DNA from 3 places in the Mixta hanseatica genome. Region 3 is predicted to be linked to each of the others. Evidence: riboswitches for the same ligand, from Rfam matches in the RefSeq annotation. Region 3 holds a riboswitch; each other region holds the start of a gene.
What was found. Region 3 has a riboswitch for thiamine pyrophosphate ahead of thiC (phosphomethylpyrimidine synthase ThiC). Riboswitches for the same ligand answer to the same signal wherever they lie in the genome.

Region 1 (3,273 bases), 1.2 Mb from region 3:
AGTCGCTATGGCGCGGACGTAAAGCAGCCAGCGCCGAAGAGAGCGTACAGCCGGTGCCATGCGTATTGCACGTTGCGATACGCGGCGCGGTAAAACGTTGCTCACCATTGCGGGTAAACAACCAATCCGGGCTTTCGGCATCGCTAAGATGTCCGCCCTTGATCAGCACCGCCTCACAGCCCAGCGCCAGCAGCGCTCTGCCCTGCTGCTTCATTTCCGCTTCATCGCGCGCATGATGGGTATCCAGCAGCGCCGCCGCCTCCGGCAGGTTAGGCGTAATCAAGGATACCTGCGGCAACAGCCGCTGACGCAGTGTGGCTACCGCCTGCGGCGAAAGGAGCGCATCGCCGCTTTTTGCCAACATTACTGTATCCAGCACCACCCAGGGCAGCGTGGCGCGGCTCAGCCTCTCCGCCACCGCTTCGACAATATCGCTTTCCGCCAGCATGCCGATTTTCACGCTGTCGATCCGCACATCGCTTAATACTGAATCCAGCTGCGCGGCAACAAAATCAGGTTCAATACGATAAACCGACTGCACGCCGCAGGTATTTTGCGCTACCAGCGCGGTAATCACGCTGGTGCCATAGGCGCCCAGCGCGGAGAAGGTTTTCAGATCGGCCTGGATGCCTGCGCCGCCGCTGGGATCGGTGCCGGCAATGGTTAACGCGTTAATTCGTATCATGCCAGCGCCTCCTCGTTCAGGTTCCACAGCCCGTCGAGAAAAGCGGGAATAAAGCTGCCCGGCCCGTTGGCTGCCGCCGCTGCGTGAGCGCCGGCGCAGGAGATAATCCGGCAGGCGCTGGCGATATGCAGCAGCCGATCGCCCGGCAGCGCCGCAAAACCGGCCACCACCGCCGACAGCGCGCAGCCGGTGCCGACCACTCGCGTCATCAGCGGCGAGCCGCCTGGAATGCGCAACGTGCGCTCGCCGTCAGTAACGTAATCCACCTCACCGGTGATCGCCACGATGGTAGCAAAGCGCTGCGCCAACTGTTGGGCGGCGGAAAGCGCAGATTCTGCCGTGTGCTGCGTATCCACGCCGCGTCCGCCGCCCTGCTGGAGCGCCAGCGCGAGGATTTCAGATGCGTTGCCGCGCACCGCGGCGGGTCGCAGCGTCAGCAGCCGTTGGCAAAATTCACTGCGCAGACGCAGTGCGCCTACCGCCACCGGATCCAGCGTCCACGGGGTGCCGGCTGCATTGGCGGCGTTAACTGCCGCCAGCATTGCTGCAGCGCGCGGCTGGGTCAGCGTCCCGACGTTGATTAACAACGCATCGGCGATAGCGCTGAACTGCGCCGCCTCTTCAGCATCGATCACCATCGCGGGCGAGGCGTGTAGCGCCAGTAAGACATTGGCAGTAAAGGATTGCACCACATCGTTCGTCATGCAGTGGATCAGCGGCGCGCGCTGGCGGAACAGGGAGAGAGAGTGCGCAACAAGCGCGTTATCAGGCAGGACAGGCTGTTTCATAATGCTCCTGGCCGGCGCTCAAGAAGGCAATGCCGGTGGGGCATCTGACTTCCCTACGCTGGCATTATCCAGATCAGGTAATACGGGTATTTCTCAGCCTTCACAAAGAAGGGCACCCCGAGTCATGTAAATCAATAGATTGTGATTAGCGTCTTATGCAGACCTGTTCAGGATAATGCCAGCGGGAAGAGGCAGAAACAAGCCTTCTTTTTACCTCCCAGGCAAGCGCAGAATATCGCGCCCTCGCCCTTTATCCAGGCAAAGTCTTCCAGCTTAACCAGCGTGGCCAGATTGTATCCGACTCCCGTTTGCTTGCGGCACAGTGAGCATTGACAGTGGTGGAACGCCTTTGGCGGGACGACTAATCTAAACCCTACGCTGCCAGGTCGTGTAGCCTATGGAATTCCGGCAAGAGCAGAGAAAGAAAACAGACGCGATGCCACGCCCCTCGCCTGCCGGAAAATAATTCATCCGGCAGGCGAGGCGCTTACGCTTTCTGCCTTACCGCCGCGCCAGGCCTACCGCCTCGCCCAGCTGCCACACCGCCATCGCATAGTGATTGCTGTGGTTATAGCGGGTGATCACGTAAAAGTTCGGCAGACCGTACCAGTACTGATAAGACTTGCCCATATCAAAGCGCAGCAGGCTCACCTGCGGATTGCCGTTAATCGGCGTTTGCGGGCGCAGGCCTGCTGCCGCCAGGCTGGTCAGGCTGTAGCGGGTTTTAAAGCCGTTTTCCAGCCCCGGCGCCTGCCCGCTGGCCGGCACCGCGACGGTTTCGCCCGGCTGCCAGCCGTGCTGTTTGAAATAGTTCGCGACGCTGCCGATGGCATCAACCGGGTCCCAAAGATTAATGTGTCCATCGCCGTTAAAGTCCACCGCATACTGCTTTTCAGAGGAGGGCATAAACTGTCCGTAGCCCATCGCACCGGCATAAGAACCGCGCAGATCCAGCGGATCCTGCTGTTCTTTACGCGCCATCAGCAAAAAGGTTTCCAGCTCGCCGCTGAAAAACTCCGCCCGGCGAGGATAGGCAAACGAGAGCGTCGCCAGTGCATCGATGATGCGGGTTTTACCCATAACGCGACCCCAGCGCGTTTCCACGCCGATAATGCCAACGATAATTTCCGGTGGAACGCCATATTCCCGCTGCGCCCGCTGCAGCGCATCCTGATACTGATTCCAGAACACCACCCCGTTCTGCACGTTATCTGGCGTAATGAATTTCTTGCGATAGCGAATCCAGGCGCCGTTCGGTCCGGAAGGCGGCTGATAACCCGGCGTTGGCGCCTGACGATCCATCAGGCGCAGCACCCAATCCAGACGTTTCGTCTGCGCCAGCACATCATGCAGCTGCTGACGGTTAAAGCCGTGCTCCTGCACCATTTTATCGATAAAGCTTTCGGCCGCAGGATTACCGGCAAAATCGCCGCTTAGTGGATGTATTTCGTGTGCGGGCTTAAGTAAAAACCCGCCTTCTCCCAAAAAGGGGTTGCCGCTTTGCGGCGGTGTTGGCGTCGGTTTGCTGCTACAGGCAGCCAGGGTCATCACTAGTGGTAGAAGAAGGCGAGAATAACGCATTACCAATCCATATATTCAGCGATAAAAAAGAATTAATGGTAAGCATGGATTCACGTCACGTAAAAGAAAATTCCTAATTTGCTCAAAAAATTCTGATAGCGCTGTTATCGCTTACATCATTCGCGTCGCGGGAACCTATGAAAAGCGCTTTGAATAACATCAGCGCCGGCGTCAACCGGCCGAGGCCGAAGGCCAAATGATGTTGAAAAGAAGGCGTTT
Region 2 (3,273 bases), 1.2 Mb from region 3:
ATCGTAGTCGTAGCTGAGCGCCTGGAAAATGGCCAGTTCAATGGTGGTCGCCTGCGGTCCGCCGCCCAGCGACAGCACGGTGGCGAAGCTGGCGAAGCAGAGCATAAAAATCAGCGCCGCCGCCGGTAAAATCTGGCGGCGCAGCCAGGGCCACTCCACCAGACGGAAAAAGTTGAAGCCTTCGATACCCAGCTGGGCCGCCAGCTGACGCTGCTCGCCGGGGATATTTTCCAGTGCCTGAATCAGCAGACGCGTCGCCAGCGGCAGGTTAAAGAACACATGCGCCAGTAAAATACCCTGCAACCCATACGGGGAAAAATCATACTGGATGCCGAACAGCGCGCAGATCTGCGCCAGCCAGCCTTCGCGACCGTAGACGCTCAGCAGGCCGAACACCGCTACCAGCACCGGCAGCACCAGCGTCATCGCACACAGCCGCAACAGCAGTTGGCGTCCGGGAAAGCGCCGACGCCAGAGCGCGCGCGCCAGCGGAACAGCCGGCGCAACCGACAACAGCGCGGAAAGCATCGCCTGCCAGAATGAGAAAGCCATGACATGGCGCAGATAGCTATCCTGCATCAGGCTGCGCCAGTCGTTTTCCGGCGCGTTAAACCACAGCGCGCCAAAAGCCAGCAGCGCCACGCCAACCAGCAGCGCGGCGGTCAGCAGGCCCGGCCATAGCCAGCCGGGGATTAGCGGCTGACGGCGCGTTGCCATGTATTAATCCATTCAGCGCGCTGCTGCGCAACCTGTTGCGGGGTGAATTCCAGCGCGGTTTTCGGCACCGGCAGAGCGTTAAAACCTTCAGGCAGAGCGGTTTTCGTCACCGGATACATCCAGTTGCCGGTGGGGATCGCCTGCTGGAACGGTTCACTGAGCATAAACTGTATAAACTGCTGCGCCAGCTGCGGCTGGCTGCTGTTTTTCAGCTGCGCCGCCACTTCAACCTGCAGATAATGTCCTTCAGCGAAGTTTGCCGCGGCATAATGATCTTTCTTCTCAGCAATCAGATGATAAGCCGGAGAGGTGGTATAACTCAGCACCAGATCGCCTTCGCCTTTCAGGAACAGGCCGTAGGCTTCGCTCCATCCTTTGGTGACGGTAACGGTTTTTTGCGCCAGCTTCTGCCACGCCTGCGGCGCGGCGTCGCCATACACCTTTTGCATCCACAGCAGCAGACCGAGCCCCGGCGTGCTGGTACGCGGATCTTCATAAATCACGCGCCACTTGCGCTCGCTTTCAACCAGTTCCTTCAGGCTTTGCGGCGGATTTTTCAGCTTGTTTTTATCGTAGACGAAAGCAAAGTAGCCATAGTCATAGGGAATAAATGTCCTGTTATGCCAGCCGTCCGGCAGCGTCAGGCTGGCGGTATCGACCTGGCTTGGCGCGAACAGACCGGTCTGTTCCGCCGCCTGCAACAGATTGTTATCCAGCCCCAGCACCACATCGGCCTTGCTATTTTTACCTTCCATCCGCAGACGATTCAGCAGCGACACGCCATCTTCCAGCGCCACAAACTTCAGTTCGCAGCCGCATTGCGCTTCAAACGCTTTCTTTACCGCCGGGCCGGGGCCCCATTCCGCAGCGAAAGAGTCATAGGTATAAACGGTTAAGGCAGGCCTGGCGGCAAAAACCGGGGCAGACAGCAACAGCAGAACGGGCAAAACTTTTTTCAACACGTTGCGCTCCTTAAGGAGAAAAAATAACAGGGCGCATGATCTGAGGGGATACCGCATCTCAAATCCCTACGCCGGTATCAACCGGATCAGGTTCGACGGGTTTCTCTCAGTGGAAAACAGCCACGTTTTCCACACCCCGTTGAGAACGGCTGTTAGTGTAGTGTTTTCGCTGGGTTAACGAAAGCGTCAGCTTTCCGGCGGCGCAAACCACGCTGATTTAAAATCAAACCAGCCGAGCGTATTCATCCGCACGCCGCGCATGCTGCGCTGCCCCTCCAGCAACAGCCAGTGATGAAACAGCGGATGTAGGGAATGGCTATCCATCAACTTTTTACACCACTCCGCCAGTGACAGATCCTGTTGACGCCAGCGCGCGGCATCGGCCTCCCAGTCAATGTCGATGCAGTGATGCAACAGCGGCAGCTCATGCAGCAGGGCAAAAACGGAAAATTTCAGCGGCAGGGTAAAGTTAACGCTACCCAGCCAGAAATCGCTTTGCGCCGTGCCGTGATACCAGCAGGCATAATCGACCTCCTGAGTAATCAGCCGCACGCCCTGCGCCGCCAGTAGCGGCTTCAGCAGCCTGGCGATGCCCTGATGTTCAATATGATCGCTGTACCAGGTTAGCGTTAGCTCAGTCAGCCCCGCCGGTTTGGTGAGCGTCTGCTGTTGCGGGCGGTGATGCCAGCGCGGCAACAATCCCCAGGCGGGGAACCAATAGCGCTGATAGCCGGCGCTGGCGTTATTCAACAGCGTGATCGGATTAAGCAAGGTGCTGACCCAGCGGCGTATCTGCCGATCGCGTCCTTTTTCTGAACGCTGATCGAACAGTAAAAAGTAACAGCCTTCTTCCAGCCGACTCTCTTCCGATTTTTCATCTTCGCTGCCGCCCTGCAGCTTCACGCCGGAATAGACCAGCTCTTCGCTGATTTCAGGCAGCACCCAGATATTGACTTCATCAATCAAGGCGCGATAGCCGAAGTAGTCATCAAAGGCCTGAATCGTCAGCTGCGACTGCTGGTTCTGGATAACCGAATAGGGACCGGTGCCGATCGGCTGGCGGCTATAGTCTGGCAGGGTTGGCCACTCCCGCGGCAGGATCACCGCGCTGGCGCTGCCCAGCAGCCACGGCAGCCAGCGATCGGGTTGGCTGAGGTGAATATCCAGCGTCCAGGCGGTGGGCGACTCAATAGCGGCGAGGTGTGAAAAAAGCGGCTGCGACGTCAGACGCTGCAGGCTCTGAATCACATCCGCCATATCCAGTTCGCGACCATGGTGAAACTGAATGGCCGGACGCAGGAAAAAGCGCCAGTGTTGGGGGGAAAGACACTGCCAGTGATGAGCGATATCCGGCTCCAGTTCCCCGTTTTCCTCATTTATCCGCACCAGGCTGCTAAAAATCTGCCGCGCCAGATGGGTTTCTGAACGGCGCAACGGCGAGCCGGGCAGCAGGTTAAGCAGCGGACGATAATAGAGGATACGCAGGATATGTTTGCCCTGGCGGAAGCTGCGCCCCAGCCGCGAGGTAATCATTTGCCGCGCCTGATTTTTATCGCCGACCAGCTGCACCAGCTGCTCAATGCGATCCTGTTCC
Region 3 (3,273 bases):
ACCGATCCCATATGATCGTTGCGGTTCTCGCGGATCAGCCAGACCGGTTCGCCCTGCCATTCGCCGATAACTGCGCCCTGCGATCCGATCAGGCCAATTTTTTCTGCCGTACCGCGCGGTAATTCGCCATTCGGCAACCAAATTTTCTGTTCATAGCTGACAACCCACCAACCAGCGTCTACGCTTTTGATCTCACGTTCCATACAACAGTTACCCTTTGCTTCAGCACTTTTGTGACTGGGGCCGTAATTATTCTTAAAAGTGGAACGGATACGGGACACAGCCTCTGTACTGATGTTAAGTATAAGTAGCGGTAAGACTATAACTCACGGAGACAAACATGCTTAACCAGTTAAACGTTCTGACCGAGCGCGTAGGTGGCAGTAATGAACTGGTAGACTTTTGGCTTAATGCGCGCAGGCAGCTGTTGGTTGCTTATTATCAGGTTGTTGGTATCAAACCGAATAAAGAGTCTTTGACCGCCCTTGATGAAAAGGCGCTCGACAATTTTTGTCAGAACCTGGTGGATTATCTTTCTACCGGCCATTTCAACGTTTATGAACGCATCATTGAAGAGATGACCGGCGACAGCCCGTTGCTGGCGGCGGCACAAATTTATCCTGCGCTGCAGGGCAATACCGAACAAATCATGCAGCTGTATGATACCCATCTGGAAGCGGCTATCGATCACGATAACTGTCTGGAATTCCAGCAGGCGCTCTCTGAAGTGGGCGAAGCGCTGGAAGCACGCTTCACGCTGGAAGATAAACTGATCCAGCTGGCCTTTGAGAACAATTTAGCGACGCTGGCCGCCGCTAACGATCAAGCGATGGCGCGTCCGGCGTAACCGTTAATAGTTTTTTATACCCTAAATAATTCGCGTTGCGGGCAGGCGGCGACGCAGTGAGTCCCCAGGAGCTTACACCGGTAAGTGACTGGGGCGAGCGAGGAAAGCCAACGCACCAGCAACGTGAAGTATGACGGGTATACCTCTTGTAGTTTTGCCAACGCCCCTTTATGCTAAAGGGGCTTTTTTATAACCTTGCCGCAGCGTAGCGCGTGTAAGGTAGCGCTTGCAGCCTGTCTGCAGCGCGATTTTCTTCTTGTCGGAGTGCCTTTTAGGCTGAGACCGTTAATTCGGGATCCGCGGAACCTGATCAGGTTAGTACCTGCGAAGGGAACAAGAGTACAGATCCTTTCACGTCGTCAATCCGTATTGACGCCGTGTCGTTACTCCTTCCGAGCTCCGGACAAGCAACGTTCCTTTATCTGGAGTTTGCTATGTCTGCTAAACCAACTCGTCGTGAACAGCGCGCCCAGGCGCAAGAATTTATCGCCTCCCTACAGGGAACCGCGTTTCCCAACTCAAAGCGTATCTGGATTGAGGGCAGCCGCCCCGATATTCGCGTGCCAATGCGCGAGATTCAGCTTAGCCCGACGCTAACCGGCGGAGATAAAGCCGCGCCGGTTTATGAACCTAACGAGCCGGTTCCGGTTTACGATACGGCGGGCGCGTACGGCGATCCCGCGGCGGCTATCGATGTGCATCAGGGGCTGCCGCGTCTGCGCAGTATCTGGATTGAGCAACGCGCGGATACTGAGCAAACCGATCTTAGCTCCAGCTACAGCCAGCTGCGTCTGAAAGATGAAGGGCTGGATCACTTGCGCTTTGATAACCTGCCGCGCCCGCGTCGCGCGCAAACGGGCCGTCGCGTTACCCAGCTGCACTATGCTCGTCAGGGGATCGTCACGCCGGAGATGGAGTTTATTGCGCTACGGGAAAATATGGGCCGTGAGCGTATTCGCAGCGAAGTTCTTTTGCAGCAGCATCCTGGCCACGGTTTCGGCGCTCAGCTGCCAGAAAATATCACGCCGGAATTTGTACGTCAGGAAGTGGCTGCTGGCCGCGCCATCATCCCGGCGAATATCAACCATCCCGAAGCGGAGCCGATGATCATCGGCCGTAACTTTCTGGTGAAGGTGAATGCCAACATCGGCAACTCCGCCGTCAGCTCCTCGATTGAAGAAGAGGTGGAAAAGCTGGTATGGGCCACCCGTTGGGGCGCTGATACCGTGATGGATCTCTCTACCGGCCGCTATATTCATGAAACGCGCGAGTGGATCTTACGTAACAGCCCGGTGCCGATTGGTACGGTTCCTATTTACCAGGCGCTGGAAAAGGTTAATGGCATTGCGGAAAACCTCACCTGGGAGCTGTTCCGCGATACGCTGCTGGAGCAGGCGGAACAGGGCGTAGACTATTTTACTATCCACGCCGGGGTACTATTGCGTTACGTACCGATGACGGCTAAACGTCTGACCGGCATTGTTTCCCGCGGCGGCTCGATTATGGCCAAGTGGTGTCTCTCTCATCATCAGGAAAGTTTCCTCTATCAACATTTCCGTGAAATTTGCGAAATCTGCGCCGCCTATGATGTTTCTCTGTCACTGGGTGATGGACTCCGTCCCGGCTCGATTCAGGATGCCAATGACGAAGCGCAGTTTGCTGAACTGCATACGCTGGGAGAACTGACTAAAATCGCCTGGGAGTATGACGTTCAGGTGATGATCGAAGGACCTGGGCATGTACCGATGCAGATGATTCGACGCAACATGACCGAACAGCTGGAGCACTGCCACGAAGCGCCTTTCTATACGCTTGGGCCGTTGACGACGGATATCGCTCCCGGCTATGACCATTTCACCTCCGGCATCGGCGCGGCCATGATTGGCTGGTTCGGCTGCGCCATGCTGTGCTACGTCACGCCGAAAGAGCATCTGGGCCTGCCAAATAAAGAGGATGTGAAACAGGGTCTGATTACTTATAAAATCGCCGCGCACGCCGCCGATCTGGCGAAAGGCCATCCTGGCGCGCAAATCCGCGATAACGCTATGTCAAAAGCGCGCTTCGAATTCCGCTGGGAAGATCAATTCAATCTCGCGCTTGATCCGCATACCGCCCGCGCTTACCACGATGAAACGCTGCCGCAGGAGTCAGGCAAAGTTGCGCACTTTTGTTCCATGTGCGGCCCCAAATTTTGCTCAATGAAAATCACTCAGGAAGTGCGCGACTACGCCGCGAAACAGCAGGCGGAGGCGCAGCCGATTGAGATTGGCATGGCTGAAATGTCGCAGGCATTCCGTCAGCGCGGCGGCGAGCTTTATCATCCCGCCGATGCGTTAAATGCGGAGGAAAAAGCATGAGCCAGCGTTTTCCCGCGACTCCGCACAGGATGGGCCTCTATCCGATTGTCGATAGCCTGGAATGGATCT

Region 1: another riboswitch for thiamine pyrophosphate. It lies ahead of thiM (hydroxyethylthiazole kinase); the one in region 3 lies ahead of thiC (phosphomethylpyrimidine synthase ThiC).
Region 2: another riboswitch for thiamine pyrophosphate. It lies ahead of thiB (thiamine ABC transporter substrate binding subunit); the one in region 3 lies ahead of thiC (phosphomethylpyrimidine synthase ThiC).

The regions. Positions count from the first base shown of each region.
Region 1 is NZ_CP082904.1:2,783,421-2,786,693, forward strand. It holds gene thiD (bifunctional hydroxymethylpyrimidine kinase/phosphomethylpyrimidine kinase) at 1-685, opposite strand, end outside; gene thiM (hydroxyethylthiazole kinase) at 682-1,473, opposite strand; TPP riboswitch at 1,507-1,603, opposite strand; gene K6958_RS13355 (hypothetical protein) at 1,641-1,796, opposite strand; gene mltB (lytic murein transglycosylase B) at 1,975-3,054, opposite strand.
Region 2 is NZ_CP082904.1:819,412-822,684, forward strand. It holds gene thiP (thiamine/thiamine pyrophosphate ABC transporter permease ThiP) at 1-717, opposite strand, end outside; gene thiB (thiamine ABC transporter substrate binding subunit) at 693-1,679, opposite strand; TPP riboswitch at 1,725-1,828, opposite strand; gene sgrR (HTH-type transcriptional regulator SgrR) at 1,866-3,273, opposite strand, start outside.
Region 3 is NZ_CP082904.1:3,958,683-3,961,955, forward strand. It holds gene nudC (NAD(+) diphosphatase) at 1-203, opposite strand, end outside; gene rsd (sigma D regulator) at 341-847, shown strand; TPP riboswitch at 1,098-1,197, shown strand; gene thiC (phosphomethylpyrimidine synthase ThiC) at 1,282-3,204, shown strand; gene thiE (thiamine phosphate synthase) at 3,201-3,273, shown strand, end outside.